DNA from 2 places in the Clostridium aquiflavi genome. Region 2 is predicted to be linked to the other one. Evidence: predicted binding sites of a transcription regulator. Region 2 holds the regulator's gene; the other holds the start of a gene.
The links. Region 2 encodes NrdR, which represses ribonucleotide reductase genes. Its sites were predicted from a motif close to CACNANATNTNGTG; they were not measured.
Positions count from the first base shown of each region.

Region 1: the regulator NrdR is predicted to act here: its motif matches at 2,374-2,387, upstream of RGC78_RS13990 (ATP cone domain-containing protein).

Region 1 is NZ_JAVJAN010000044.1:8,994-26,004, reverse strand. It holds gene RGC78_RS14000 (pyridoxamine kinase) at 1-820, opposite strand, end outside; gene RGC78_RS13995 (Cof-type HAD-IIB family hydrolase) at 857-1,684, opposite strand; gene RGC78_RS13990 (ATP cone domain-containing protein) at 2,026-2,295, opposite strand; gene RGC78_RS13985 (N-acetylmuramoyl-L-alanine amidase) at 2,638-4,863, shown strand; gene RGC78_RS13980 (N-acetylmuramoyl-L-alanine amidase) at 5,163-7,166, shown strand; gene RGC78_RS13975 (cadherin-like beta sandwich domain-containing protein) at 7,670-10,642, shown strand; gene RGC78_RS13970 (hypothetical protein) at 10,854-11,474, shown strand; gene RGC78_RS13965 (YcxB family protein) at 11,829-12,374, shown strand; gene RGC78_RS13960 (NTP transferase domain-containing protein) at 12,792-14,651, shown strand; gene RGC78_RS13955 (sugar phosphate nucleotidyltransferase) at 15,173-15,871, shown strand; gene RGC78_RS13950 (flippase) at 15,955-17,011, shown strand, end outside.
Region 2 is NZ_JAVJAN010000010.1:77,558-94,568, reverse strand. It holds gene RGC78_RS05190 (NAD(P)H-dependent glycerol-3-phosphate dehydrogenase) at 1-879, opposite strand, end outside; gene der (ribosome biogenesis GTPase Der) at 882-2,198, opposite strand; gene RGC78_RS05180 (DUF512 domain-containing protein) at 2,198-3,532, opposite strand; gene phoU (phosphate signaling complex protein PhoU) at 3,726-4,382, opposite strand; gene pstB (phosphate ABC transporter ATP-binding protein PstB) at 4,401-5,150, opposite strand; gene pstA (phosphate ABC transporter permease PstA) at 5,164-6,048, opposite strand; gene pstC (phosphate ABC transporter permease subunit PstC) at 6,048-6,938, opposite strand; gene RGC78_RS05155 (phosphate ABC transporter substrate-binding protein) at 6,961-7,851, opposite strand; gene RGC78_RS05150 (HAMP domain-containing sensor histidine kinase) at 8,174-9,868, opposite strand; gene RGC78_RS05145 (winged helix-turn-helix domain-containing protein) at 9,868-10,572, opposite strand; gene pgeF (peptidoglycan editing factor PgeF) at 10,584-11,276, opposite strand; gene nrdR (transcriptional regulator NrdR) at 11,511-11,963, opposite strand; gene RGC78_RS05130 (YlmC/YmxH family sporulation protein) at 12,033-12,305, opposite strand; gene sigG (RNA polymerase sporulation sigma factor SigG) at 12,609-13,382, opposite strand; gene sigE (RNA polymerase sporulation sigma factor SigE) at 13,464-14,171, opposite strand; gene RGC78_RS05115 (sigma-E processing peptidase SpoIIGA) at 14,184-14,984, opposite strand; gene ftsZ (cell division protein FtsZ) at 15,285-16,427, opposite strand; gene RGC78_RS05105 (cell division protein FtsA) at 16,441-17,011, opposite strand, start outside.

The DNA of each region.
Region 1 (17,011 bases), on a different contig from region 2:
CACATAAGTATTCTTCAAAGCATATGCCTTCGTGTACTGAAATGTCTAACTCTGATGTATATTCTAAGCATTTACTTATAAAATCACTAGCTTTTTTTACACTAGCTATAATATCTAAATTATTTACCATATCAGCAGCTAATATTGAACTAAACACATCTCCTGTACCACAACGATCTTTTCCAACTTTTTTTACACTTATTATCTTTGGAGATTTTCCAATTTCATAAATATAATTTTGTACATAATTATTATTTTGTAATCCTGTTATTACAATTTTTTTAGGACCATTTTCACATAGGCTTTTAGCTATAAATTCTAGTTCTTTTTCATTTAGAGTTCTATTTGGATAGGGCATATCTATTAACTTGCAGGCCTCAGTTAGATTTGGAGTTATTATATCAGCATATTTTATTAGTAATTTCATCTCATTACACATTTCATTTGTATATGTTGAATATATTTTTCCGTTGTCGCCCATTATAGGATCAACTAAAATATGTGTATTATTATCTTTGAATTTTTTTATAAAATCTATGACAATATCAATTTGATTTTTAGAACCTAAAAAACCTGTACATATGCCATCAAAGTTTAAGTTGAGTTCTTTCCAATGGTTCGTGAAATTTTCCATCTTATCTGTGTAATCATCAAAAAAGAAATTTGGGAATGCTGTATTTGCAGATAAAATTGCAGTGGGCAATGGGCAACATTGTATTTTCATAGCAGATATTATTGGAAGTGCAACAGTTAAAGAACAACGACCAAATCCAGATAAATCATTTATAACAGCTATTCTTTTTTGTTTATTTTTATTCATATTAACACCTCTATTAAGTAACATTTCTTTATTTGACTAAAGTATAAACTTTTCTATTACTTTTGCAACACCATCATTTACATTTGTATCTGTAATGTAATCGGCAACTTCTTTTACTACATCTGAACCATTTCCCATAGCTACCCCAAGTCCAGCAAATTTAATCATTGATAGGTCATTTTCGTTATCCCCTATACAGATGACTTCTTCTTGCTTTATTCCAAGTTTTTCAGAAAGAATTCTTGCAGCATTTCCTTTTGAAACACCCCTTTGCATAACTTCAAAATTGTTATCACCAGAACTTACAGTCTCTATATCTGAAAATTTTAACAAATTATTTTTAACTTCAAATAAAGTATTTTTATCTTTACTATTATCTAAACAAATTACTTTTATTATTTTATTACTGTATTTTTCAAGAATTTTATTTATATCAGATGTAATGAAAAATTTAACTTTTTTTTCATCACTGACTAATTTATTTGTTACATTGTATGTATGATTTTCAGGAAATAGAGAATCAACAATAGCTGTATCATGAGTATAATATATTATTTTAAAATCATGTCCTTTTATAGAATCATGAATCTTTAATACTTGTTCATTAGTTAAGGTATTACTATACATTACTTCATTTGTTGATCTATTTTTTATGTATGCTCCATTGCATGAAATAAGATCTGTTTTTATACCTATAAGGTCAGCAAAATAATCAGCAGAAGCAAATATTCTCCCTGTGCTTATAGCAACTTGCACACCTTTCTTAACAGCTTTTTTTAAAGCATCTTTGTTTCTTTCACTAATATTACTGTGACCATTTAATAAAGTACCATCCATATCGATACATACTAATTTATATTTCATAAATAACATCCTCCCTTTAATGTATGACTATGTTTTTTATTGTACAGCAAATTATAGAAAATTTTAAGTTTTAAAGACTTAAAAAACTATATCTATGAGCAAATATTAGTTGAAAATTGAGATTACCAGATAAAGAGTAGGGAATTTAGAGTGCTGAAAGAAATTCTATATTAGAATTTTAAAATATATATTTTTGAATGAACAACGAACAATTGACAATTTAGGATGAAATAACAACGTGATTTCTAAATATATATTTTTTAAGAAAACCAGTGGCTTTCAATCATAATTGTCCATTGTCAACTGTAAATTGTTCATTGAAGGGTGGCACAACCGTTTTTTTAAAAACTTAATGAGCCTTCAAGATATGACTTACATATTGCTTTAAATCCTAATTCTTTTAGTACATTTAAGCATATAGCAAACACTTCATAAGAAGAAGTTTCTGTTCTATTTAATTTACATAAAATATTATTAACTTCTTTTTCTATTAATTTAAGTTCAGCATCTGATAATGGTTCTGTAACTTCTTCTGATGCGTTAAGTATTGATTGTCTAATTTTTGACATTTGAAATTCTTCAATTCTTCCATTTTTTTTAATTATGTTCATATAATCATCTCCTGACTTATAAATGTTTATTTATATTATCGGTTAAAAGCTATATAAAGTAAATGTTTAATGCACTAATAGAATATATTGTTTGGAATTATGGGGATTTATATTAGAATTTGTAATAAGTAAGAATTTTATTTAAAATAGAGCATTATTAAAAAATTGGTAAATTTATTGTTTTGAGCATATATTTTATTTATAAGGAAGTTGTTATAGATTAATTATCCATGATAACTATAATTTACATCAAGAACTTCATGTGATAAAATTAGATTATATTTATAAGAAAAATGGATAATTATGTTAAAAATATGACAACTAGGAAGGGGGAATACTATTTTGAATATTAAAAGTAAAATAGTGTCATTTTTATTTGTATTTGTAATGGCACTAGGTTTTATGTCATCAACTATTGTACAAGCATCTGTAAAGGATATAAACATAATATCAGATACAGAAGCTACTGCAAGTGATGCAAAAAAATGGGCAAAAACTAAAGGTGCAACTGAAGAATTTTTAAGTTTAGCAGACCTTTATTGGAAGTATTCAGAGACTTGCGGAAATGTTAATCCAGCTATTGCATATGTACAATCAGCAAAAGAAACTGGATTTGGAAGATTTGGAGGAGTATTAGATTCGAGTTTTCGTAATCCATGTGGAATGAAGACTTCACAAGGTGGATCAGATGGAGATAAATATGCTCATAAGAAGTTTAATACTTGGGATGAAGGCGTACAAGCTCACATGGATCATTTAGCACTTTATGCAGGGGCTAATGGCTATCCTAAAAGTGATACATATGATCCGAGACATTTCATAAGTATAAAAGGAAAATCACCAACTGTTAATTCATTAGGTGGAAAATGGGCTCCAAGTCTTACTTATGGAGAAGAAGTAAACAAATATTATATAGAATTATGTGATTATTCAAATATTACGGTTGATAAAGATGATCAAAAAGATGATGAAGATAATTTAAATGACAATGGTGATAATGATTCATCTTATTTTGCACCACCAGGACCTGTTGAAAAGAAACCTAATTCTTTAGTAACTGATTCTGTAATAATGTTTGACAATTCTTTTGTTGAGCCAACACTTAATAGAGAAACAAATGTTAGCTCAGATATTGGCTGGAAAGAACAAGATGGAAAGTGGTACTATTATTATTCAGATGAAAGCAAGGCAGCTGGATGGATTAATCCTAATGGAAACTGGTATTATTTAAATTCTACAGGGGAGATGTCTGTAGGATGGACGAATTTAGATAATTCATGGTATTATTTCGATGCTGATGGAATTATGGTGACTGGTTGGAAGTGTATAAATAATAATTGGTATTACCTAAAGACAAGCGGTATAATGGCAACTGGATTTTTACAAAATGCAAATGATTTATATTACTTAGATAAGTCAGGTGCTATGCTTTCAAAAGAAGGTTGGAATTTAATAGACGAAAAATGGTGCTATGTTGAAAATAGTGGAAAGTTAAAATTAGGTTGGCTTTTAGATAATGGAAATAAGTATTATCTTCAAGGTGATGGAAGTATGGTTACAGGAATAAAGTTAATAGATAATAAAACTTATGTATTTGATCAAAATGGAATCAATAAAACAGGTTGGACAAATATAAATAATTATTGGTATTACTTTAATGAAAATTCAGAAATGAGTACAGGATGGCTTAATTTAAATGGAACATGTTATTACTTATATGATACTGGAGCTATGGCAACAGGGTGGTTAAACTTAGGTGATGAGTGGTATCATTTAAATGATAATGGAAGTAGAAGCACAGGATGGGTACAAAGTGGTGGATATTACTATTACTTAGACCTGGAAAGTGGAAAGTTACTTAAGAATACAAAAGTTGATGGTTATGATATAGATAAAAATGGAAGAAGGAAGTCAGATAAAAATGATGTAACTTCTGGAAATAATTCTAATAATAGTTTAAGCAAGACTATTGTAGTGGATGCAGGTCATAACTTTGGTGGAGATGATGGAGCATACGCTACCAATAATGGGATTACTTATTCAGAAAGAGATTTAAATATGCAAGTTGCAACAAAACTTAAATCAGAACTTGAAAATAAAGGTTATACTGTTGCTATGACTAGAAATGAATCAGAGAGAGAAACATTAGCAGCTATGCAAAGTCTTGATAAAAGAGTTAAATTAGCTAATGATCTTAATGCTACTTTATTTGTAAGTATACATCATAATTCAGCAGATGCAGCATCTGCAAATGGAGTGGAAGTATTTTATAGCACTAATGCTCAAGATGATAGAATGGGTGGAAAATCACCTAACCAATCAAGAATTGAGAAAAGTAAAGCAATGGCAACAAGTGTTGTAAATAATATATGTAGCAAAACAGGTGCTACAAATAGAGGACCTAAAAATGGGAATTTAAATGTTTGTAGAAACACTAATATGCCAGCAATACTTATTGAATGTGGATTTATAACTAATGCAAATGAAGCAGCAAGATGTGCGGATTCAAACAATCAGACAATTGTAGCAAAAGCAATAGCCGAAGCAATTGAAAATCAATTAAATTAATTGTAGAAACTTAGAAAAGTTAAATAAAAAAATCTTTTACGTAAATTTAAGGTTTATGTAGAAGATTTTTTATTTTTTTCTATGGAAAATGAAACCATAAAAAACTTGCTGATTAAGTATAATTAAGTAGAATAAAGGCTTTAGACAGAATTAGAAAGTTAATTATAAAAATTTACTTTTTTTTTTGCATATGTTAGAATTAGTGTGATTTTAGAATATTAATGCAAATTTTTTGGAGAATTTTGTAGATGATATTTTAAATTATATATTTCAGAGGAGAATGGAGGGAAAGAAAGATTTTGAATATTAATAAAAAGGTTATTTCACTATTTCTTGCTTTCACTATTGTATTTTCAATTGTTCCGACAATTAATGTACAAGCTAGTACTAAAGGAGACTTTGCTGATATTAAGATAGTATCAGATACGGAAGTTACTGCCAAACAAGCTAAAGAATGGGCTGAATCAAAAGGTGCTACAAGTACATTTGCAAGTTTAGCAGAGCTTTATTGGAAATATGCAGAAAAATGTGGAGATGTTAATCCAGGGATAGCATATGTACAAGCTGCCAAGGAAACTGGATATGGTAAGTTTGGTGGAGTATTAAATGAAAGCTATAATAATCCATGTGGAATGAAAACATCACAAGGTGGAGGAGATACAGATCCAAATGCACATCAAAGATTTAACTCTTGGGACGAAGGAGTACAAGCTCATTTAGATCATCTTGCGTTATATGCAGGTGCTCAGGGCTATCCAAAAGATGGTACATATGATCCAAGGCATTTTGTAAGTATTAAAGGGAAAGCAACTACTGTTAATTCATTAGGTGGAAGATGGGCGCCAAGTCCTACATATGGTAAAGAAGTTAATGCGTTATATAATAATTTATTAACTTACTCAGGAATAGACAGTGAGTACGAAGAAAACACAAAACCAGATGTACCAGGTTCTAACGAAGAAGAAAATTATATTCCTAAATTTCCGGAAACAGGAACTAAACCGAGTGTACCGGAAACAACAAAACCAATAGAAAATTCAAATGATAATAGTACTAATATTTCATCATCAATTGGTTGGAAACAACAATATGGAAATTGGTATTATTATAAATCAGATGGGACTAAAGCAACAGGCTGGATAAAGCCAGATGGAAATTGGTACTATTTATATAGTGATGGTTCTATGGCTACAGGCTGGTTACAAACTAAAAATCACTGGTATTATCTTCAATCTTGGGGCGGAATGCAAAAAGGTTGGTTAAATGATGGAGGTAAGTGGTATTACCTTCAAGGTGATGGAATTATGGTTACAGGATTTAGTTCAATAAATGGTAAAACTTATTTTCTAGATATAAGCGGAGCTATGAGAGTAGGTTGGTTTGAAATAAGCGGAAATTGGCATTATTTCAATACTGATGGGAGTATGTTAACTGGATGGATTAAACCATATGAACATTGGTATTACCTATATTCTAATGGCGCTATGGCAAAAGGTTGGATAAAACTTAATGGAGACAAATGGTATTATCTAAACAATAGTGGAGACATGGCAACAGGATGGACTACAGTAGGAAATGACACTTATTATTTAAATCCTTCATCAGGGGAAATGCTTAAAGATACTGTTATTGATGGTTGGAAAATAGGTCCTGATGGAAAAGCAGAAAAAAGACCAGATGGATTAGTGCCAGGAGGATCTTCTAAGCTAGTAGTAATTGATCCAGGTCATAATTATGGTGGAGATGATGGGGCTTATGCAACCCATAATAGAGTTACTTATTCTGAAAGAGATTTAAATATGCAGCTTGCAATGAAACTTAAAGTAAAACTTGAATCTATGGGTTATAAAATAGTTATGACTAGAAATGAAACTGATAGGGAAACTTTAAGTGTTACTCAAAGTCTTACTAAAAGAGTTAATCTTGCCAATGAACTTAATGCTGATTTCTTTATAAGTGTGCATCATAATTCAGCAGATGCTACATCTGCAAGTGGTGTAGAAACTTATTACAGCACAAAAGCTCAAGACTCAAGTTTTGGTGGTGCTTATAGTGATTCTAAGATTTCAACAAGTAGAAGAATGGCTACTAATATTACAAATAGCATTGTAAATAAAACAGGTGCGATTAATAGAGGTGGCAAGGATGGTAATTTATTTGTGTGTAGAAATACAAATATGCCATCAGTATTAGTAGAAGCAGGATTTATAAGTAATCCAACAGAAGCAGCAAATTGTGCTGATTCAAATTATCAACATAAAATAGCAGATGGTGTTGCAGAATCAGTAGCAAATTCATTTTAAAATAGAAGAAGGCGTAAAGCCTTCTTTTTTTATTCTTTAGGAAATTATAGAATTTTTGAAGTTTGAGTGGTTGATGAAATATAAGGTTATGAATATATGTTTGAATTGACAATGAACAATTGACAATTTAGGATGAAATCACAATGTGATTTCTAAATATATATTTTTTAAGAAAGCCAGCGGCTTTCAACCACAATTGTCCATTGTCAATTGTAAATTGTTCATTGAAGGGTGGCGTAGCCACTTTTGTTCCTTGGAATAATTTACTTGGAATAATTTTCATAGATATATTTTACCGTTTAATGATGATTTTATATAAAGCTATATTATATTTGGACGAAAAATATAATATGATTAATATTTAAAAAAAAACGTAGTTTTTTGAATATTTCCTGAGAAATAATTAGAAATAAGTCTAATGCAAATATATTATTCTATTGCTAAAATATGATAATATATAAGTATATATAATAAATTTGGGAAAAAATATTAGGAGGATGAACATGGGGGAGAAAATTAATAAAAAGAGAATTATATCACTATTTGTAGCACTAACGTGTATTTTTTCTTTATTACCAACATCATTTGGTGTAAAAGAAGTACAAGCTGCTACTGCAAAAGCGGATGGTGGACCAACCCTAGACATTAGTGCACCAGAATATGCATTAACTGTTACAGGTACAAAACTTGATGGTAATACTATTGACACAGGAGTAAAAGTTGATAGTACTAAAACAATTTATAACACTCAAGGTAGATTTAAAGAATTTCAAATAAATTTACCAAAGTATAAACAAGAGAATATTACTAATAACTCACAAGAAAATGCTTCAGAAAGAATAGACACTGAAACAATTACTAATATTGATAGAACAATAGATATTGACTCAATTAATAAAATTTTGAAAGACCAATTAAATGATATTGATGTTGAGTTAGAGAAAACTCAAAATAAATCAACTACTAATGAAGTTACTAATGGTATTACAGTAAGAAATGTACCACTAGGAACTAATGAAGTTAATTATAAGATAACAGAAAAAACCACTATAACTGTTAAAGAAACAATATATACTATTAAATACGATGAAAATGGTAAAAAATACTATGAAGAAAAAGAAAAAAAGGATCCTGTTGTAACAGTAGATTCAATAGATAGTAAATCAACTCCAATAACTATTGAACATGCTGAAAATTATGCTCAAGGCAAGATAAAAAAAATTGATTTCGAAAGTTATGTAGGTTCAAGAGATACTTATAATCCAGAAACTGATAAAAATAAAGTACCTTTTTTATATACTAAAGAGCTTTTAACAACTGATACTGAAAGCTTTTTTACTTATGAACATATAGTAAATGACCAAATTCAAAACTTAGATTATATAATAAATTTTGAGGAATCATTTAATTTAAATGGTGCTAATGTATGGATGGATGGACAAAAACAAGACAAGATAACAAGTGATAATAATAATTTAAAAGGATCATTAAAAAAGACAGATTCTAAAATAATGGTAATTAAAATGCCTAATGAAGAGAGTTTAGGTAAAAATTATTCTATTAAGTTAAAGTTTACAGATGAAAATTCTAATAACGATTATACATTAAGAAAATTAGATATAGAAAATAAATATAATAATGACACTATAACTGATGCTACTAGCTATATTGGAAAAAAATTTAAAGATGTTAGCATACCAGGACAACCTAAAAGATATGAGGGAAATATTTATTTAGATGAAAGTGCTGGAAAAGTCAAAATGACTCCTAGCTTTGGTAAGAATGAGGGGTATGTAGTAAAACTGAGTAATCATTACTTAGATGAATATGGAAAAGTAAAAATAAAACAACAAGATTTTGATAAATTTGTATCGTTTAATGATAGTACTAGTGATAAACCAAATGCAAATGTTCTTTATGTAGATGTTTATGAAGGATCTGACTCATCAGATCAATTAGGAGCATTATTAGCAACTTATGAATTAACAGTTGTATTGAAAGGCAAACAATCTTCGTTTGATTTTGAATTCGGAAATATTACTTTAAAAGAAGCTAATGGTGGAAATAAAGAAATAAACTTTAACTCATCAATTCATAAATATGATTTATATGTAACAGATCCATCACAAAAGATAAGAATTACATATAAAGATGGATTAGAAAAAACAGTAGCAAGAGTTAAAGTAAATGGAATTGAGGAATCTATTCAAAGGTATGGAAGCTCTGAATTTGATTTGAGTAATTCAGGTGGAAAGCAGTTAACTATTACTGTTTACAAAGATGGAGATTTAGCATCAGACAAGTATATATTTAATATACAAGGTGATTCAGATGATGGTGGTGAAGAAATACCAAGTGCTCAAAATGCATATTTAAGTTACTTAAATTTCAATACTGGAGAGTTAAAGAAAGAAAATGGAACTTCAGGATTTTCAAGAGAAACTTTAAATTATGATTTAGTAGTTAAACCAGATACAAAAGTTGTGGATGTTACAGCAATAGTTGATGAGCCTAAGGCAAATATAACTGAAGCAAAAGTTGTTGAAACAGGTGAAATTTATAATTTGACATCAGGTACTAAAAGTCAAATTCCTTTACAGGAAAGTGGAATTACAACTTTACAAATAGTTGTTACTGCTGAAAATGGTAAGGATAAAAAGATGTATACTGTAGTCATTAAACACGATGGAAGAAGTAATAATGCTGACTTAAAAGATATAGAACTTAATACAGGTGATTATGAATTTAATTCTAAACATGATACATTTAAGGCACGTGTTGATCAAGATGTAAAATCTGTTAAAGTTAAACCGATACCTGTAGATGAAAATTATTCGAGCATTACTGTAGATGGAGAAAAATTTACAGGAAGTCCAATATCAATAAGTCTTAAAGGTCAATGGAAAACAGAAGTTGATATAGTTGTAGTAGCTGAAGATAAAAGTACAAAGAAGACCTATGAATTAACTATATATAGAACCAATGATCCTTTAGATGACATCAAAGATCCAGATGATGACGACGACGATGATGATGATGACAAAAATGACGCATACTACGATGAAAGCAATAAAATTTGGATTGATATGAGCAAGTATGAAGAATGGGGAAAAGTAAAAGGAAAATACATTTACTTTGATAAAAGAGGAAGACAAGTTAAAGATGCTTGGGTAAAGGTTGACGGTAATTGGTTTTATGTTAACAAATCAGGATATAGAGACACTGGTTGGATAAAACAAACTGATGGTAGATGGTACTATCTTGATAATAACGGAAGAATGATAACAGGTTGGTTTTATGACAAAGAAAGAGGAAACCAATATTACTTTAATCCAAATGGAGCAATGCAAGTAGGTTGGTTATACTTAGGCGGGAATTGGTACTATTTTGAATCAGGTGGTAGAATGCTTCAAAATGAAAAGGCGTATATAGATGATGGTTGGTATTCATTCTCTAACTTTGGAATAATGTATTAGAAGTAATTTACCTATTGCATATATCAACACACATTTAAAACAGAGCCAATAATTTAAAAGGTGTTTATTAAGCAGTAAATAATTTTATGTGAATATAAAGTTATTTACTGCTTTTTATATAAAAATTATATAATTTAAGAATATTTAAAGCCAAATAAAGTATTGTAAAATTTTATCGATAAATTAAATAGAGAAAATAAGGGGGATAATTATGGAAATAAATAATAGAATATATAATGGATATATGGAAAATGCAAATATTAATCAAAGGAAAAATATTGATAATAATACTCATAAAGACACTATAAAAAATGTTTATAATAATGCTGATAAATTAGAATTATCTAAAGATGTGAGAATAGCTGCTAGTAGAAGTAGGGCTATAATGGGACCTCAATTAGATAAGGGGACAGCTAGCAATACTACTATTTATGTGGATAAGTCAACATTTATGCAAATATCAAGCTATACAACCAATAATTCTGAGTGTCAGTGGGAGGAGCTTGGTGTAGATGGTGAAAAAAGATGGGTTGTAGTAAATGGGCAAAGATTTGAATGTCCGTTAAGTAAAGAAGAAAAAGAAGCTATAAAAAGAGCATCAAAAACTATGCTTGATTATCTAATAGAAGCCGACAAGGAAAAAGAAGAAAAGGAAGAGAAAAAAGAAAATATAGATTTTAAATTTAATGGCGATGGAAGCATATCTATAGGTGATGAATCTTTATTAAGTAGTAATCCAAAGTTAAGTGGATTATTAAAGAATGATAAGGTAATGAATATGTTAAAAGATATTGCTAAATTAAATGGTGGTAGTTTATCTATGCATATTTAATTATATACTTTAATGAGAAATAGAATACATAGTAAGTAAATTTTGTAATAAGTATAAGATTTAAGTATGTATTCTATTTCTTTTTATATGAAATGAGAGGAAAATTATAATATATACTATGCAAAAGTATATATTAATGTTATTGGATATGTTTACAAATTGTAATATAATTAGAATATAAATTAATTGCTTTCTCTGAATGTAGTGTTTATATTGTAAAGTGATTATTATAGTAGAAAATTATGATTCTATAGTGATAATAAAATTTAATTTAAATCTAATTTATAATATAAAAAGCTATATGTTAAAGATAATATTAATTTATATACTAACGAAAATTTGGGGGGAAGAGAATTGATTGAGTTAAGGTATAAAAATACTGAAGAACAATGGGTGGATTTTTCTATTTATAAAATGACTAGCCAAAGTAATAAGGATAGATTGGCTACTTTAAGAAGAAATTTGTTTTTGGGAATAGGTCTTTTTATAGGTGTGCTGTATTGCGTTTTAGGAATTCAAGAATATAGTAAAGGAGAAAGTCCAATATTTTCTATTGTATTAGGTGTAATTTTTGCTGGTACAGGAATATTTGGATATTTTAAATTACCTACATACTGGATTAAAAGAGCAAAGAAAAATTTTAAGGACTTATTTAAGAAAAATGAAAAATCTTTGGGAAGAACTATAGAAGTATTTTTGGAAAAAGACGGGTTGATAATTAATAGAAATAAGGAAAAGACGAAACTTTTATTAAATAACATTACAGATGTTACGGAGATAAATAATTGTTTGTATGTAATTTCAAATGATAATCCTGGAATAGTTATTCCTAATGATGCATTTGAAAATACAGATGATAAGATGAATTTTAAAAATACTATAATGAGTAATATAAAATAGTTAACCCTGTTCTACGTTTGGAAAGGGTGTATGGCTAACAAATTGCATATATCAACACGCATTTAAAACAGAGCCAATAAAAATTAATATAATATTTTAAAGCTATATTTTAAGTTGCAATTTAACTTAGAATATAGCTTATTTTTTGGAAATTCTATGAAGTATAGTAGGATTAAATTATTTAATAACAAATTTTGTTGAATATATTTACATTTTTAATAAAGTATAATATAATTTATTATAGTTCATATTATGAACAAAAATTTTGGGCGGAAATTTTAAACTGGAAAGCAGAGAGATGTTAAAAAGCATAAGCCTAAAAATTAAAATTTTGGATAATATAATTTAGATACATATAAATAAAATATTAATATAGTTTAAATGTGTAGAGTGTAAATCAAAGGGGGAGAGCTTATTATGTTAGAAGATAGATTGGAAATATTAAAAATATTAAACAATAATTTTAATATTAATCAAAGAGAGTTATCAAAGAGAACAAATATTTCATTAGGAAAAGTAAATTCAATTTTAAAGGAATTTACTCTTGATGGAACTATAGAGAGAATTATAAATAATAGGGGAATTTTATATAGAGTAACTGAAAAGGGAATGAAGATATTAGAAGAAAATCTTGCTTCAGCTAAAAATACTAGGTTGAAAATCCATGAAGAAGATAATAAACCTGTCAAAGAAGCTGTAATTCTTGCTGCTGGAAGAGCAAAGGACTTTGGAAAACCTGTTGGAATGCTTGAAATTCAAGATTTTAAGTTAATAGATAGAACTTTAAACATACTTAAAGAAAATGGAATTAATAAAATTACTATAATAACAGGTTATGAAAGTAATTATTATGATGAGTATTTTAAATCAAATAAAAATATAACTTTAGTTAAGAGCGATAAATATAAATGGACGGGAACTATGTATTCATTATCTCTGGCTAGAGAGTATGTTAAAGAGGATTTCTTATTAATAGAAAATGATTTAATTTTTGAAAAAAGAGCAATTAAAGAGCTTGTAGAAAGTAAAAGCAGAGACTGTATTCTTCTTACTAATGAAAGTGGATCAGGAGATGAGGCTTTTGTTGAAATAAGAGATAATCATCTATTTAAAATGTCTAAAGACATACATCAATTTAATAGAATAGATGGTGAAATGATAGGCATAACTAAGGTGTCTCATAAATTATATCAAATGATGCTTGAAGAATTTAAAGATAATATAAATCCATATTTAAATTATGAATATGTGTTATTAGATGTTGCTAGAGATTATAATATTGGTTTTGTTAAAATAGATGATCTTGCTTGGGGAGATGCTGACACTAAAAAAGAATATGAAAATATTTTGAATCATCTTTATCCAACTATAAGAAGACGTGAACTTAATTATGAAATTAACACTGTAAAGACCATAGTTCGAGAAGCTATGAAAGTATCCGAAGATGATATAAGTGAAGTTGTATCTGCTGGAGGAATGACTAATAAAAATTATAGAATTTGTGTTAAAGGAAAAAGATATATATTAAGAATTGCTGGTATTGGAACTGAAAGTATGATAAGTAGAAAGAATGAAATGTTTAATTCTTCAATTGCTTCTGAGAGAGGATATAATGTTGAAACTCCATATTTTAATGTTGAAACTGGAATAAAAATATCTACTTTTATAGAAAATGCAGAAACTTTAACTCCAAGAAGTGTTAAAAAGGAAGAGAATCTAAAACAAGTTACTAGAATATTAAGAAATTTACATGAGGATAATGAGTTCCCAATGAAAAATGAGTTTAATGTATTTAGAGAACTTGAAAAATACGAAGATATTTTAAAAAATTCCCATGGAGAATTCTTTGATGATTATGATGAAGTAAGAGAAAGATTTATGAAATTAGAACAGATTTTAAAAGAGTTAGATAGAGTATTTGTTCCATCTCATAATGATTTAGTATCAGAAAATTTAGTGAAGGATACGGAAGGTAGAATTTACTTAATAGATTGGGAATATAGCGGCATAAATGATGACATGTGGGACTTAGCAGCTCTTTCTTTAGAAAATAGTTTTTCAGAAGATGATATAGAATTAATGTTTAGACTTTATTTTAATGGTGAAGCAGATGAAAATTCAAGAAAAAGATTATTAATTCATCAAATAAGCCAAGATTTATTATGGGCTGTATGGACATTAATTAAAGAAAATGAAGGCGATGATTTTGGTACTTATGGAATAGATAGATACAATAGAGTAAAAGAAAATTTAAATAAATTAGAAGCTGAATTTTAGGAATGTAACTCTGTTTTACAGTATAGCGCTGATATATGTATAAACAAAGCTGGTCGGAGTAATTTGACTTAGGAATACTAAAATGAGTAGAGTCCCATTTCAGCTTGCTCCAAATATAATTTTTGACAAGCAATAAATGTGACAATACTCATTAAGAATTCTCAAAGTCAAATTACAATGCCATTTTGTTTATTACATATATCAACATATATACAAAGTAGAGACAGAATTAATTTTAATAACCATGTTTAAATGTATAGTAATATTTTAGTATAAAGATCATGGACAGAGGAATTTGATTTAAGAATTCTAAAAATAAATATTAGTCCAATTAATGCATGTTCCCAATGAAACATTGTGACAAGCAATTAATTTGACAAATATTCATTAAGAATTCTAAAAATAAAATTCCAACGCCACTGCGCCCTTATACTAAAATATTAACATTCATAAAAACAAAGCGTTAAAATATGTATAAACAAAGCTGGATGGAGTAATTTGATTTAAGGAGAGAAAAACATATGAGAGCAATATTAGTAGCTGCTGGGATGGGAACTAGACTTAGACCGCTTACAAATACAATACCAAAGTCTTTAGTGGAGGTTAATGGAATTTCGTTACTTGAAAGACAAATAATAAATTTAAAAGAGATAGGAATAGATGAAATTGTAGTTTTAACTGGATATTTACATGAAAAGTTTGATAATTTAGTTAAGAAATATAACTTAATTAAGATAATTAATGATAAATATGATGTTTATAATAATATTTATACAATGTATTTAGCAAGAGAATATCTTCATGATGCTTTTGTTATTGATGCAGATAACTACATTAATAAAAACTTTTTACCTAAAGCTAAACCAGAGCATTCAGAGTATTATTCTGCTTGCAAGGAAAATATTGTGGGTGAATGGATACTAAAGTATGATGAAAGTGATAAATTATATAGAGTTGATATAGGTAAAGATGGAAATGAACCGGACTATATAATGTCAGGAGCGTCTTATTGGAGTGAAAAAGATGGAAAAGTTATAGCAGAAAAAATCGCTCAAAAGGTAGAACAAGAAGAATTTAAAGATTTATATTGGGATGATATAGTTGTAGAAAATCTTAATAATTTAGATATTTATGTTAACAAAATAGGATGTAATGATATTTTTGAAATAGATTCACTTGAAGATTTAGAGTACTTAAAAAATAAACTTAGTATAAAATAGACTTAATTGACAACTTCTTTAGTTAGTGTAAAATATAGTAGAAGTAAAATAATCCATTTAGTGATTATAGGAGGACTACATAGATGTCAAAATCAATATCGAAAAATGCATTGTTTAAAGGATCGTTAAATTTATTTAATATTGTATTACCAATATTAGTTGGTCCTGTAATAACAAGAACTTTAGGTGAAGATTTATATGGATATATTTCATATGCAGAATCACTAACAGGATGGTTTTTAATATTTGCTTGTTTTGGAATTTCTCAATATGGACTGAGAGAAATAAGTAAAGTTAGGGATGATGAAGAAAAGCTTCAACAAACATTTACGAGTTTATTTTTATTTACTCTATTTACCAATATATTAGTTTCTTCAATATATATGATTTTTATATATACAGTAGGAAGAGGTAGACCTGATTTTTATACTTGTATGATTTTAGGTTTTAATCTTGTTTTTAATCTTTTTTATGTTGAATGGATTAATGAAGCATTAGAGAATTATGATTTCATAGCTATAAAGACTATGATTGTTAGAATAATATATTCTTTACTAGTTATTTTTTGTATAAGAAATATTAATGATTTTGAATTATATTTATACTTAGTTATAGGTTTTAATTTCTTAAACAATATATTAAGTTTTGTATACATAAAGAAAAGAGTGAAATTTAATTTTAAAAATTTACATTTTAAAAGACACATTAAGCCAATGTTTTTTGTTGTTATCTTATCTAATGTAAATATTTTATATACTCAATTAGATAAATTAATGATGGGTAGTGGAGCAGTAGGTGCAGGAACTAGGGATGTTGGATATTATAGTTTAGCCCAAAAGATAATGACAATAATTAATACATTAATGCTTACTATTATTCAAGTAACTATGCCTAGACTTTCAAATTATTTAGGTAATGATTCCAAGGAAGAGTATATGTCTCTTTTAAAAAGAATTATAAAGATATATTTTATGTTTTTATTCCCAGCATCTATTGGCATGATATGTCTTTCAAAAGAGATAATACTTATGTATGCAGGACCTAAATTTATAGCAGCAGCACCTGTAATGTTTATATTTTCAATTTACATGTTAACTATTGGGGTTGAAGGAATAATATCGAATCAAATGATATATCTTA
Region 2 (17,011 bases):
TATTTTTTCTTTCAATTCATAAAAGGCTTTACAAGCTTTTACACCCTCAACTACCATTCCTATTTCTTCAATTGCTTTATCTGCATTCATACCACTTCCAATTAATAAACCTGCTTTTCTGTTCCTAGAATGATTAGAAGTACATGTTACTATCAAATCTCCCATTCCAGTCAAACCATAAAAAGTTTCTTCTCTTCCACCAAGAGCTAAACCTATTCTAGAAATTTCTTTCATTCCTCTGGTCATTAATGCAGCTTTAGTGTTATCTCCATAACCTAAACCATCTAAAATTCCAGCAGCTAGTGCAATTATGTTTTTAACAGCACCTCCAACTTCTACTCCTATCAAATCTTCATTTGTATATACCCTAAAGAAAGAGGTCATAAATAAATTTTGAACTTCACTAGCAGAATTCATATTTTCTGAAGAAACTACAAGTGTTGTTGGCAGTTTCAATACTACTTCTTCAGCATGACTAGGTCCCGATAAAACAACAATTGGATTATTTAACTCTTCCTTAATAACGGCAGATAATCTTTTATCAGTATGTTCTTCGATTCCTTTGGCAATTGAAATTATAATAGTTTCTTGTTTTATTTTATTTTTTAACTGTTTGCAAATACTGCGTATTGTATGAGATGGTATTGCTAAAACAATATATTCAGCATTTTCAGTTGCTTTTTCTAAATTATCAAATGCTTTAATATTACTAGGAATTTCTAAATTTTTTATATATTTATCATTTCTTCTATTAATATTTATGTCATCAACAACTTTTTTATCTCTATTGTATATACTTACAGTATTCCCCTTCTCCGCAAGCAGTATAGCTAAAGCTGTTCCAAAACTTCCTCCACCTATAAAACTTACTTTATTCATTACTATTCCTTCCTTTGTCTATACTCGATTTGTATACCAGTACCTTTAAAATCAAAACTATTTCTTAATTGATTTTCTAAATATCTTTCATAAGAAAAATGTGAAGCACTAGCATCGTTAACGAAAAATACAAACTTAGGTGGTTTAGTAGCAACTTGAGTTGCATAATATATCTTCATTCTCTTAAGGCTAACTATTGGTGGTTCTTTCATTAGTATCGCCTTACTTATTACATCATTTAATATTCCTGTAGATACTCTCTTGTTATAATTGTTATAACATTTTTTAGCTAATTCTAAAATTTTATGAGTTCTTTGTCCTGTTAATGCTGAAATAAATAGATATTCAGCATATGGCATAAATTTCAAACTACCTTGTAAGTCTTTTTTAAACTTCTCCATAGTTTTGTCATCTTTCTCAACAAGATCCCATTTATTTACAAGAACTATAATAGCTTTATTTAACTCATGAGCATAACCTATTATTTTTTCATCTTGTTCTGTTACACCATCTTGAGCATCTATCATAAGTATACATACATCTGCTTTTTCTATTGATGCATATGTTCTTATAACACTATATCTTTCTATTTCTTCTTTAACTTTGCTTTTTCTTCTAAGTCCAGCTGTATCGATTAAAATGAATTTTCCTTGTTCTGTTTCTAAATAACTATCTATAGCATCTCTAGTTGTTCCTGCTATATCAGAAACAATAAGTCTTTCTTCTCCTAACAACTTATTTATCAATGATGATTTTCCTACATTAGGCTTTCCAATCATAGCTATTCTGATATATTCATCCTCTTCAGCATCAGCATCAAATCTATCAAAATGTTCTACTACTCTATCAAGCATATCACCAAGACCTAATGCTTGTGATGCTGATATTGTTATAGGATCACCAATTCCTAAGTTATAAAATTCCCAACTGTTTTCTTCATATTTTAAAGAATCAATTTTATTTACTACTAATACTACTGGCTTTTTACTTTTTCTTAACATATTAGCTACTTCTTGATCCGCAGCAGTTAAACCTTCTTTACCATCAACTATAAATACTATTACATCAGCAGTTTCTATAGCAATATTCGCTTGTCTTCTCATTTGTTTCATTATTATATCGTCATTTGTAGGTTCTATACCACCAGTATCTATCATAGTAAAGTTATAATTTAACCATTCAGCCTCAGCATAAACTCTATCTCTTGTCACTCCCGGTGTATCTTGTACTATGGAAATTCTCTTCCCTGCTAATTTATTAAATAATGTTGACTTACCAACATTTGGTCTTCCTACTATTGCAACTATCGGTTTTCCCATTAAAATTCCTCCTTATATTCGTTTAATATACTAATTAAATTTTCTCCTGTGTAATCTGTTACTATAACTTTTACATCTAATGCCTCTTCAATATCTCTAATTTTCAAATCATCTAGCATAATTTGTTCACTAGAGTCAGCTAATTCATATCCTTTTCTAAACATACAATCAGCCATTAATAAATATTTCGTATTTATTTTTCCTTTTAATTGATTTATTATATCAGTTCCAGTTAAAAGTCCTGTTATAGTTATTGTTTCTCCAAAATAATTGTTTATTACTTTGTATACATCTAATTTTATATTAGGATTTTTTTTCAAAATCTTATCTCTAGCTTTTATAATTTCTTCATAAGCTAAAGCACCTGTTGCGATTGAAAAACTCCCCTTAGAATTTTTATCTAGATCATTTAATGTTTCATCTATAACATCATTAAAGTATCTTACAACCCCTACGCCATCTTCTAGTTGTTCATATCCTCTATAGAAGTCATTACCTGGAACTTCCTTGCCTGAAACTATATAAAATTCATCTGATAGCCTTACAAAAGGTTCATTTACTTCTTTCATAAATTTATCTTGAAGTTCTTTAACCATTTCGATTTCTTTTGCAGATTGCTCCTTAGTAAATGTCTTTACATGTTGAAGTTTTTCTCTAAATTTAGTTATTCCTATTGGAACAACAGCCACACTAGCTACAAATGGATGAAGCTTATATAAATCTTCTATAGTTCTCTTTAATTCATCTCCACTATTTATGCCTGGTATACATACTATTTGAGCATTTATTGTAATTCCTGAATCTGTTAATCTTTTTAATCTCTCTAATATATTTCCTGCAAATCTATTATTCAACATTTTAACCCTAAGTTCTGGGTTTGTTGTATGTACTGATACATTAATTGGACTTATGTGATATTTTATTATTCTATCAATATCTTCTTCCTTCATATTAGTTAATGTAACAAAGTTTCCTTGAAGAAAAGATAATCTAGAATCATCATCTTTAAAATATAAAGTATCTCTCATTCCAGGTGGTAATTGATCTATAAAACAAAAAATGCATTTATTACTACATCTTTTTGCTTTATCCATTATGCCACCGCCAAATTCAAGACCTATATCTTCTCCGTATTCTTTTTCTATTTCTATTTCCCAAATTTCGCCATTTGTTTTTTCTATTTCTAAAACTATTTCTTCATCTGCTGATAAAAATTTATAATCCATAATATCGCCTATTGGAGTTTGATTAATAGATATTAGACTATCATTTATTTCTATTCCAACTTCTTCAGCAATACTGTATTCTTCTACTTTTGTTATAATATTTTTCATTTTTTCACTCCTAATTATAACATCCCATCTTCATTATAGTACGTTTAATTATATAATAACTAACTAGTTATTGCAAACACTATATTTAAAACCATTTTTTATTCATTTTTCCCTAAAATAAACTTTAAGTTTAAACCTTTTTTTATAAGTAAAGGCTAGGAATAATTTACTTCCTAGCCTCTACTTTATTCTTTTATTCATTTAAATCCACATAAGTTCCGTTCTTTGAAAAAATTGTCCATTCACATATATTAGTAACATGATCTGCAATTCTTTCTAAATACTTTATTACAAATAATAGTTGTGTTCCTTGATTAATTAAATTCTCATTCTTTTTAATTTCATTTATGCAAACACCAAATAATCTTTTATATAAATCATCTATTGCATCATCCATTTTACATATTTTATATGCAAATTTAACATCATCCCTTATATATGAATCTATTGCTAATCCAATCATTTCTCTAACTCTTATTTCCATATCCCACAATTCACTAATATTTTCTTTAAATACTACTCTATCTAATCTTTTAGTTATTTTGCATATATCCACTGCATGATCTGCCATTCTTTCTAGATCTGTTACTATTTTTGATGCTGTAAACACTCTTCTTAAATCTGTTGCAAGTGGTTGCTCCATTGCAATAAATTTTATACAATCTTCTTCTATTATTTTTTGCAACTCATCTACTTTATCATCGTATTTTATAACCTTATCTGCCATATCTGAATCATGATTTTTCAATGAAACCATACTATCATGTATTTGTTTTTCTACTAAACTTGTCATTTTTAATAATTGTCTATTAATTTCTTTAACTCTAGCATCTTGAGATTCTCTTGTCATTAATCCTCACCCTTTCATTTAACCAAATCTACCAGTTATATAGTCTTCTGTTCTTTTATCTCTAGGATTATAGAATATATCCTCAGTTTTTCCAAATTCTATAACTTCTCCACTTAAAAAGAAAGCTGTTTTATCTGCTATTCTTCCTGCTTGTTGCATATTATGAGTTACTATAACTACTGTATAATCTTTTTTTAGTTGCTCTATTAATTCTTCTGTTTTATTCGTTGAAATTGGATCTAAAGCCGATGTTGGTTCATCCATTAAAATAACTTCTGGAGATACTGCTAAAGTTCTTGCAATGCATAATCTTTGTTGTTGCCCTCCAGAAAGTCCCATTGCACTTTTTTTTAATCTATCCTTTGTTTCATCCCAAAGCGCTGCACCTTTTAAACTATTTTCAACAATTTCATCTAATATTTTTTTATCTTTAGTTCCATGAATTCTTGGGCCATATGCTATATTATCATAAATAGACATAGGAAATGGATTAGGTCTTTGAAATACCATCCCAACTCTTTTCCTTAAATATATCTCATCATAATCTTTATATATATCTTTATCTTCAAATAAAACCTCTCCAGTTATTCTAACTATTTCAATCAAATCATTCATTCTATTTAAAGTTCTTAAAAAAGTTGATTTACCACATCCCGATGGTCCTATTAATGCTGTAACTTCATTTTTATTTATATTCATATTTATATCTTTTAACGCTTGATTTTCAGCATAATATAAATTTAAATTCTTAGTTTTTATAATACTCATTCCTTATACTCCCCTACTTTCCACCATAAGATTTCATTAATCTATTTCCTATTAACCTTGCTAAAATATTAAATAAAAGAACTGCTATAATTAATACTGCTGCTGTCCCATTAGCAATTTGAGCTGCATCTACTACTATTCCTTCAGAATTTAATTTCCAAATATGAACAGCCAAAGTTTCTGCTGGTCTAAAAAGAGAAAATGCCGATTTATTTCCAACCAAACTTATTTGATTAAAATTTAAAGCTCCTGAACTTAATCCTGCTGTATACAGGAAAGCTGCTGCCTCTCCAAAAATTCTACCTGCTGATAATATTATTCCAGTTAAAATCTCGCTCATGGCTGTTGGCACTGTAAGTTTAGATATTGTTTGCCACTTACTTGCACCAAGTCCTAATGAAGCTTCCTTTACCTTCTTGCTAGCTGCTTTTATTGCATTTTCTGAAATTCTAGTCATAGATGGTATATTTAATATACTGACTGATATAGCTCCAGCGAGTATTGAATATCCCCAACCTGCCATATTAACAAACACTAATAGTCCAAACATACCTATAACTATAGATGGTAATGAAGAAATTGTTTCAAGAGACATTCTTATTATGTTTAAAAACTTTCCTTCTTTTGCATACTCAGCTAAGTATATTCCTGCACCTATTCCTATTGGTACTGTTATTATTAATGAAACAATAAGCATATAAAATGAATTAAATAATTGTGGTCCTATTCCTCCACCAGCTCCTGTTAATTTAGGTTTTCCAAATAAGAAAGAAGGTTTTATCATATTTCCACCTTTATATAATATATAAGCAATAAATGCACCTAACAAACCTACTATAAATATGCTTATTATATAAAACACTACAGTGGCCATTTTATCAACTTTTTTAGCATCCATTATACTGCACTCCTTTTTTCTATCTTTCTAACTATTACTATAAAAATAAATGAAATAACAAGTAATATTAATGCTAATGTCCATAATGCGTCATTCCACATTGTTCCACCTACTGTATTAGCCATATCCATTGTTATAATACTAGTTAATGTAGACATCGAAGAAAGAAGTCCTTCTGGCAATTTAACAGTATTACCAATTACCATTTGTACTGCAAGTGCTTCTCCAAACGCTCTTGCTATACCCAATACCACACCTGTCAAAATTCCTGATTTCGCTCCTGGTACTATTACTCTGCTTATTGTCTGCCATCTTGTCGCTCCTAATCCATAAGAAGCTTCTATATGATCATTAGGTATATTTTTTATTGCATCTATAGCTAAAGTAGCAATTGTAGGTAATATCATTAATGATAAAACTAATATTCCTGATAAAAGTGAGAATCCCATTCCTCCAACATTGTTTTTTATAAATGGTACCAATACTGATATTCCAACCCACCCATAAACAACTGATGGTATTCCAACTAATATTTCTAATGATGGTTTTATTACATTATTACCAAACTTACTAGAAATAATGTTAGTAAAAATAGCTAGTGCAACTGCAATAGGAGCACTTAAAATTACAGCTCCTATTGATACACATGTAGAACCTAAGATGAATGCTAAAGCTCCAAAGGAAGGCTGCTCTTGATTTGGCTTCCAATCATTTTTAAATAAAAATTCAGTTATGCTATATCCATTTTGGGTAAATGATTTAATTCCTTTTGAAGCTATAAATAATAATATCAAGCCTGTAATTACTATTATTAGTATTCCACATAGAGTTGCAAAGCCCTGACCCAAATATTCATTTTTAAGCCTTTCCTTAAAACTTCTCTTTTTCATCTTTTAATCATCCTTTAAATTATTATTTTTCTTTTATTTCAGCTCCTGAAATAAATCCTAAACTTTCTATGCTTTCCTTATTATCTTCACTTGTTATAAAATTTATAAATTCTTGACTTAATCCTTCTGCTTCACCTTTTGTATACATATGACCCCATGACCAAAAAGAATAACTTCCGTCTTTTATATTTTCATTATGTGCAGATACTCCATCAATACTCGTAACTTGTAATATTTCTTTAGCATCAGCTGTATTCATATAAGAAAGAGCTAAATAACTTATTGCTCCATCATTTTGTTTCATCGCAGTAAGAACTGCACCATTTGAATCTTGAACTGCCCCTAAAGAATCATTTTCTAATGACTTATTTCCATCTAATATTTTATTTTCAAATGTACCTCTTGTTCCAGATCCTGATTTTCTATGAATTAAGAATATTTCTTTATCTGGGCCTCCAACGTCCTTCCAATTTGTTATTTTTCCTGAAAATATTCCTTTTAATTGTTCTTTACTTAAATTTGTAACTCCTAATGATTTATTTACAACAATTCCAAAACCTTGACCTATAACTTTATGATCTACTAATTCTTTAGATTGCGCTTCATCTAATTTTTCTTCTGCAAATATATCTGAATTTCCAATATCAACTGTCCCTTCTAATACTTGAGTAAGACCTGTTCCTGAACCACCTGCTTGCGCACTTACTGCAGCATTAGGATTTATTTCATTAAATTTTTCAATTGATTGCTCCATTAATGGTAATAATGCCGATGATCCGCTTACCGTTATTGATCCACTTATTCCATTTCCTGCCTCACTTGCACTATCTTCAGATCCACATCCGACCATGCTTCCTCCAATCATAGTTATTAATAATGCGCTGACTATAAGTTTTAAAGTATTTTTTTTCATATAAAATTCCTCCATCAACTTTTTTTACATTAATTAATTCTTTTATACTTATAATATAACCAGTAAGTTAAGCTATTATTAGATTAAAGTTAACTTTTATTAGGACTACGTTAAATGAATTTAACATTGGAAAATATCAATACCTTACTACAGCATATCCTAAAATTTAAATTAATTTTATAAAATCTATGCAAAATAAAATAAGCTGAAAATTTTACTTTTCAGCTTATTTTAATAATTGGCTATGTTTTAAATATGTGTTTATCTATGCAATATGTAAAGTGACGTATATCAACACAACACTAAAACATACTCTAATAATTTATATATATTTTATCCTCACTTTAAATGTGCTACCTTCACCTAATGTACTTTTAACATTTATATCTCCATTAAATGTTTTAACTATATGTTTTACAATAGCTAGTCCTAATCCTGTTCCACCCTTTTTTCGTGATTTATCCACTCTATAAAATCTTTCAAATATTCTTGGCAAGTCTTCTTTAGGTATACCTATTCCATTATCACTAACTTCTAAATAATAATATCCTCGTTTACTATAACTTATCACTTTAACATTTGAGCCATTCTCTGAATATTTTATAGCATTTTCAACTAAATTTAATGTTAGCTGATAAAATTTGTCCTTATCTCCTAATATAAGTTCTTGATTATCATCATAAAATTCCAAATTTATTTCTTTATTATTAGCAAGTTTTCTTATCATATTTACAACATCTTCTATTATAGTTTTAGGTAAAAATTCATCATTTTGAATTGATATATTACTCTCAATACTAGAAAGTACTAAAATATCATTTATTAATCTTGATAATCTTTCTGATTCCTTGTCTATTATATTTAAAAATTTTTCTCTAGTTTCATCATCTTCTACATATCTTAATGTTTCTGCAAAACCTTTAATAGATGTTAATGGTGTTTTTAACTCATGAGACACATTTGCAACAAATTGAGTTCTCATAAGTTCAAGTTTTTTTATATCAGTTATATCCTGTATCGTTATAACTTTACCTATCATCTCTATTCCGTTTATTATATTTGATTTTTTTATCTTTAAATCACGTTCTATTGGATGAAGTATTTTTATTTCTTTATCTATTTCATAATCCTCTTCTAAAAAAGTATTTATATCATAATCTGAAATATACTCAATTATGGATTCACCTAAAATATTTTTCTTTATACCAAATATTCTTTCTGCATAAGGATTAATAGATATTACAATATTATTATTATCTACTGCAATAACACCACTTTCCATACTTCTTAAAATAGATTCTATTCTAGTTTGTTTGTCAACTATCTCATGCATTTTCATTTGAAGCTGATCTGCCATATTATTAAAACTTTCTCCTAAATTTCCAAGTTCATCTTTACTATTTATTTTAGCTCTTATTTTATAATCTCCATTAGCCATCTTGTGAGTCACTGATTCTAAATCTTTAATTGGCTCAATAATCATCTTTATCAATTTTAAACATAATGATATAGAAAAAAACATTACAACAGTTATTATCCCTATACAATATTTTATATTTTTATTTTGGAACGTTTTTACCATATTAACAGGAACTGAACTTACCACCATTAAATTATTATTTAATTTTGTAGCATAATATATTAAATTAATATTACCATCTTCACTATACTTAGTTGATGATCCTTCTCCACTTTCTATAGCTTGTTGAAATTCTTTATTATTCTTATAATTATTTTCTAATTCATTTTCCATATCATATAATACAATTCCATTTGTATCAAGTAATGTAAATCTAACTGGTGCATTGTTTATTTTTATTTCTCTAAAATCTTGTTTATTGATATTATTTAATGAATCTAAGTTATCTAATTGACCAATAAGTAAGTTAAAATTTCTAAGTTCATTTTTCGTATCTCTAATTTGTTGAAAATTACTTAACAACACAAAAAAAGAAGTTACTATTATAAGAGCAAAAAAAACTGTCATCATTGATGATATTAATATTTTCTTTTTCATTATTTATCAATTGGGTTAAACCTGTAACCTACTCCTCTAATGGTTTCTATAAATTTAGGATTTTTATCGTCTTCTTCTATCTTCTTTCTTAGATATCTTATATGTACATCTACTGTTCTAGTTTCCCCTATGTACTCATATCCCCATATTTTATCTAATAACGTTTCTCTTTGAAGAATTTTCCCTCTATTTTTTATTAATATTTTTAAGAGGTCAAATTCCTTTAAAGTCAATTCAATTTTTTGATTATTAATAAACACCTCATGTCTATCAAAATCTATTTTAAGGCCTTGAGACTCATATGAATTATTTTCAATGTCTGCCCCTGGATAAGTTCTTCTAAGAACAGCTTTAACTCGTGCTAATAATTCTCTTACAGAAAAAGGTTTAGTTATATAATCATCTGCACCTAATTCTAAACCTAAGATTTTATCAATTTCCTCTCCTTTTGCTGTCAATATTATTATTGATGTATTTTGAGTTTCTTTATCTTTTTTTACTTCTTTACAAACATCAAAACCATCTAATCCTGGTAACATTAAATCCAATAATATTAATTTAGGTTTTTCTATCTTTGCTATTTCAAGGGCATCTATACCATTATTGCAACAAAAGACCTTGTACCCTGCATTAATTAAATTAAACTTTAGTAATTCTATTATGTGTTCCTCATCATCCACTATCAATATTTTTTCATCAGACATAACTATTCTCCTTACTCTAAAATTATAAAAGTAAACATTCTACCATAATCCCCATTTGATTTTCTATATGAATGTAATTTAATTTTTTCACTACAATATGTACATAATTCTAAAGTATTTATATTCTCTTCTTTAACTCCTGAATTTCTTAAATCATTTAATATACATTCTTCTAAATTTAAATTATTTTTATTGAATAAATCCAACTCTTTAATTTCTTTCTTTTTTTTTAAAAACTTTTCTTTTAATTCCGCTGATACTTCATAACAACAACTTCTTATATGAGGTCCTATATAAGCTTTAATATTTTTAGGATTACACTTAAACTCATTCTTCATTTTTTCTATTGTTTTTAAAGTAATAGAATTAAATGTTCCTCTCCATCCACTATGAATTGCTGCTGATACCTTTTTAATCTCATCCACCAATATAACAGGAACACAATCCGCAGTAAAAACTCCAATAATAACATTTTTATTATCTGTTATTATTGCATCCCCTTCTTCATTTTTAATATCATTATTATTATAAATTAATATATTATCACTATGTACTTGTTTTAAATATACCACTTCGCTAACATTAAATTTATATTTCAGTGATTCTAATTGATTAATTCCTTCATCAGTATTCCTATTAAAACTCCTATTAAGTTCTGCATTTGAAAATACTATTTTGGCAGTATTGTCTAATTTTATTGTCATAAAATCTTCTATATTTTCTATTTCTTTTAAGTCTAATTTTTTCAGAATTATCCCCCCAAATTTATACATTAATTTTATCATTTATAAGTTTTATATTAATTGTATTAACTAACTTTTAACGTCTCTATAACATATATATAACATACTATTATATATATTAATATATAAAAAGGATTTGAAAGTTAAATCTAACATATTCAAAATCCTTTTTAAATAACTATTTTAATTTTAATTTTAATTAACTACGAGATTCTTAATTTCTTCTAAGAAAGTATTTATATCCTTAAATTGTCTATAGACCGATGCAAATCTAACATATGATATTTCATCAACTTGTTTAAGTTTATCCATAACCATTTCACCTATATCTTTAGATGCAACTTCAGTAACCATTCTATTAGAAATTGATTTTTCTATTTCATAAGCTATATCTTCTATTTGTTTTCTTGAAACAGGTCTTTTTTGACAAGCAATAATAAGACCATTAATAATTTTTTCTTTATTAAAGTTTTCCCTAGTTAAATCTTTTTTAACAACTAAAACAGGAAAATCCTCTATTTTCTCATACGTAGTATATCTCTTATTACAATTTAAGCACTCTCTTCGTCTTCTAATTGTAGTATTATCATCTGTTGCTCTGGAATCAACAACTTTGCTTTCTTCAAAATTACAAAATGGACATTTCACTTTAATCACCTCTTTTACTTTAGTAAAAAGTATTTATAAATTTATTATATATAGTTTTTGTTCTGATTACTACCCATTATTAGAATCATACTCTGGAATATTATTTGATTTAACTAATATAACATCAACTCCAACTTTTACTATATCATTCCACTTAATTTCTATTTCATCATCTTTTAAAAACCACGATTTCATAGTTGTACTTGGTAAAATTAATGAAGTTATTTTATTTTCATCACAATCAACTTTAAAATCTTTTATAAAACCAAGTTTACGCCCTGTAGATATATCTATTATTTCCATAGATCTCATGGCATTAAGTGAATACATTTCTGCTTCCATAGTTATCCCCCTACCTATAAAAAATACTTTTATACATTAACACTGATTTGTAATACTCTTTCTTGTATAACACTAAATACAACATTTGCCTGCTAATGAATTCTAATTTATAAGTTTCAAATGAGTATTTAAATACATAAATTTTGTATTTAATTTGCTTTAAATACAAAGCAAACAGCAAGTGAAACTAAAAATTTTATTTATTCTATATATTTATATGTATGATAACTTTACTTAATTACTTATATAATAAAAACTGATATTTGTTAAATATCAGTTTTTATTATACCATATGGATTAATTTTAAACATGTTTTCTCATATGCTTTAAAGCTGTTTTTTCCAGCCTAGACACTTGTGCTTGAGAAATGCCAATTTCATCTGCAACTTCCATTTGCGTTCTTCCCCTAAAAAATCTTAAATTTAAAATCAATTTTTCTCTATCTGTTAGCTTTTTCATAGCTTCCTTTATGGATATATTTTCAAGCCAACTTTCATCTGTATTTTTCGAATCACTTATTTGATCCATAACAAATATTGCATCTCCACCATCATGATAGATTGGTTCAAATAAAGATACCGGATCTTGTATTGCATCTAACGCAAATACAACTTCTTCTCTTGGTAGTTCTAGTTCTTTTGCAATTTGAGATATTGTTGGCTCTTTATTATTGTCCTTTATAAATTTATCTCTTACTATTAATGCCTTATATGCAATATCTCTTAATGATCTACTAACTCTTATAGAATTATTGTCTCTTAAATATCTTCTAATTTCTCCTATTATCATAGGTACTGCATAGGTTGAAAACTTAACATTTTGTGATAAATCAAAATTATCTATTGATTTCATCAAACCAATACATCCTACTTGAAATAAATCATCAACGTTTTCTCCTCTATTATTAAATCTTTGAATAACACTAAGTACTAATCTTAGGTTGCCTTTTATAAAGGTTTCTCTAGCACTTAAATCTCCTTTTTTTAATGCTAAAAGAAGTTGTTTCTTTTCTTTTTCTTTAAGCATTGGAAGTTTAGAAGTATTTACTCCACATATTTCCACCTTATTAATAATCATAAGTACCAACCCTTTCGGAAGTAATAATCTGCTGCATTAAAGATTATCTCCGATAGATAATACTTTTATACTAAAGACAAGCTAAATCATTTTGCTTATTTCTTTTTTTAGTCTTCTAATTATTTTTTTTTCTAATCTTGAAATGTAAGATTGAGATATTCCAAGCATATCCGCAACTTCCTTTTGAGTTTTTTCTCGTGTCCCATTTAGCCCAAATCTAAGTCTTACAATTTCTTTTTCTCTATCATTTAAAATTTTAAGTGCCATTAACAATAATTGCTTGTCAACTTCATCTTCAATTAAATTGTATACCTCATCATTTTCAGTACCTAAAATATCTGATAACAATAATTCATTTCCATCCCAATCTATATTTAAAGGTTCGTAAAATGAAATTTCTGCTTTTATTTTACTATTTCTCCTTAAATACATTAGAATTTCATTTTCTATACATCTAGATGCATATGTTGCTAATTTAATCTTTTTTTCTGGATTAAAAGTATTTACTGCTTTTATTAATCCAATAGTTCCTACTGAAATTAAATCTTCTACATGAACACCTGTATTTTCAAACTTTCTTGCTATATAAACAACTAGTCTTAAATTTCTTTCTATTAAGATACTTCTTATACTTTCGTCTCCATGCATAAGATTATTCACTAAGGTTTCTTCTTCATCTTTTGATAATGGTGGTGGAAGTGCATCGCTACCACCTACATAATATAGCTTTCTTCTAAATAATTTAAATCTAGATAATAACTTATTTAAAAATAAAATCATTCTTCTCATAATACACCCCTTTTATATTACTCCTCTTGATAACAATGCATTAAAATCATTTTCTTTACTTAACTTCTCATTACAAGGACATATGATAGCGTCCACTTCATTATAAAATTTTTCACCTTTTATTTTTATAGATTCTACCTTTATTCCTTTTAAATTACCTCCATACCCAATTGCACTATAAGGTATGTAATAGACATCCTTACAATTAAAATCAATTGTACTTATAAGATCCTTTTCTATTAAAATACATGGAAGATTGCTAACAGGCTCTCTTAGTTCATTACCAGTATCTAAGAAACCTTTTATATCATACATATTGTCAGATACCTTAAACTGTATACTAAACTTAAAATTATTCACCATTAATTTGTTTTTAATATATTCTATTAATCTATTACAAAACATATATATTATCATTCCACCTAATAGCAAATACTTCATTGAGTACTTGCTTATTTCAAAACTTTCTCCTAACAAATATTCATTTTGATTTAGTGAAAATAAAAAACATAATCCACTTAATGTAAATGTTAATAATAAAAATACACACATTGCTTTAATTGTATTAATAAAACCTTTTTTACCATAGCTTATCCTAATCATTATATATAAGATTATTATTCTACAAGGAAATGAAGTTAACACATTCAATTCAGGAAATAATAGTACAATCGTATACAATGCTCCTATAAATCCTGAACATATTAATAGAATATCTTTAACTTTATACTTTAGTATTTTCATTGTTAGTATCATAAGAAATAAATTAATTATAAAATTTTCTAAAATTAAAATATCTATATATACCTCCATACGAATCCCCCTATTGAGTTTTATTATAGACTTATATTAATTAAAAATTTGTCACAATAGCATACGATATTGCCATTTTTAGAACATAACTTTTTACATATATTTACATTTAGTTTTTAATAATCAATAATACTTTTATATTTAATCAATTACTATCTTTAATTGTATAACATAGATAAATTACTTTATAAAAAGTAATAACATGTATTAAAACAATAAAATTTGTATAAAGAAAAAAGCATGCAAGATTAATTAATCTCGCATGCTTTTCTTATATATAAATTCATAAAATACTAAGTATTAATGCTTTTTAGTTCTTCTTAAGAAAACAGGTATATCTAATAGATCATCATCATCAAAATTACTTTCTTGTTTAGGTTGTTCCACTGTCGCTGCAACTTCTGGTGTAGGAGCCTTAGGCTGTGGTACCTCTTCTCTTTGAGTTTGAGTAACCTTATTTATCACTTCTGAAGGAGCAATATTATTGTTAGGAACTTCAAATCCTGTAGCTATAACAGTAATTCTAATCTCCTCATTAAGTGTTTCATCAATTACTGCACCAACGATTATATTAGCATCAGGATCTACTGCTTCACGCACAACATCAGCTGCATCGTAAACTTCTAATGCACCTAAATCAACTCCACCTGTGAAGTTTATTATAACATCTGTTGCACCTTCAATTGATGTTTCTAATAATGGAGATGAAATTGCTTGATGAACTGCATCTTGAGTTCTATTATCTCCACTTCCAAAACCGACCCCCATATGAGCTAATCCTTTATTAAGCATAACTGCCTTTATATCTGCAAAGTCCGCATTAATTACACCAGTAATAGTAATTAGGTCAGAAATTGCCTGTACACCTTGTCTTAACACATCATCAGCTAATTTAAATGAATCTAATAATGTAGTCTTCTTATCTGCCATTCTAAGTAGTCTTTCATTTGGAATAATAACCAATGTATCTACTTTTTGTTTTAATGTTTCTATACCCATTTCTGCATGTCTCATTCTTCTCTTACCTTCAAATGGGAAAGGCTTTGTAACTACACCTACAGTTAATATTTCCATAGACTTAGCTATTTCTGCAACTATCGGAGCAGCACCAGTTCCAGTTCCGCCACCCATTCCTGCAGTTATAAATACCATATTAGCACCTTTTATTGCAGCTGAAATTTCTTCTTTACTTTCTTCTGCTGCTTTTTTCCCTATTTCAGGGTTAGCTCCAGCACCTAAGCCTTTTGTTAACTTTTCTCCAATTTGAATTTTTTGATCTGCATGTGAAAGCATTAATGCTTGTTTATCTGTATTAATTGCTATAAATTCTACATTTTTTAACCCTTCAACTATCATTCGATTTACAGCATTACTACCGCCACCTCCGCAGCCTATTACTTTTATATTAGTTAATTCTTGAATATCCCCATCAAAATCTAACAAAATAACTCCTCCTTTAGAAAATTCCCTCTAAAAAATCTCTGACTTTCTTTAAAACACTCTTACTTGCTTTGTTTTCTATTTTTTCTTTTTCATTTTTACTTATAACAATATCATTAACCTTCTGTGAATTTTTATACTCATATGAAATTAAATCTAAATTATCATAAACTTCCTTGACCACAGCTAAAGATGTTATATTCTCAGGATTTTTTATCCCTAAATCATCTTTTGTTATAACTGTAGCTGGAATTTTCAAAATATCATTAACGAAATTGCTTATATTCTCAAAATAATTTAATCCACTACCATATAGAATTATACTACAAATTCTATCATAATGACCAGTGTTTTTTAACTCTCTATTAATATAATTTAGTATTTCTTCAATTCTAGCATTAATAACTTCATAAAATAATGATTTTGATATCTTTAATGTTCCAACTTCTATTTCGTCCGCTATTTTATTATCTTTATACAAAGTTTCATAATTACTAGAATAAATTATTTTTATATTCTCAGCTTCCGAAAATGAAAGCTCTCCACAAATTGCCAAATCTTTAGAAATATTACTTCCGCCTAAAGGT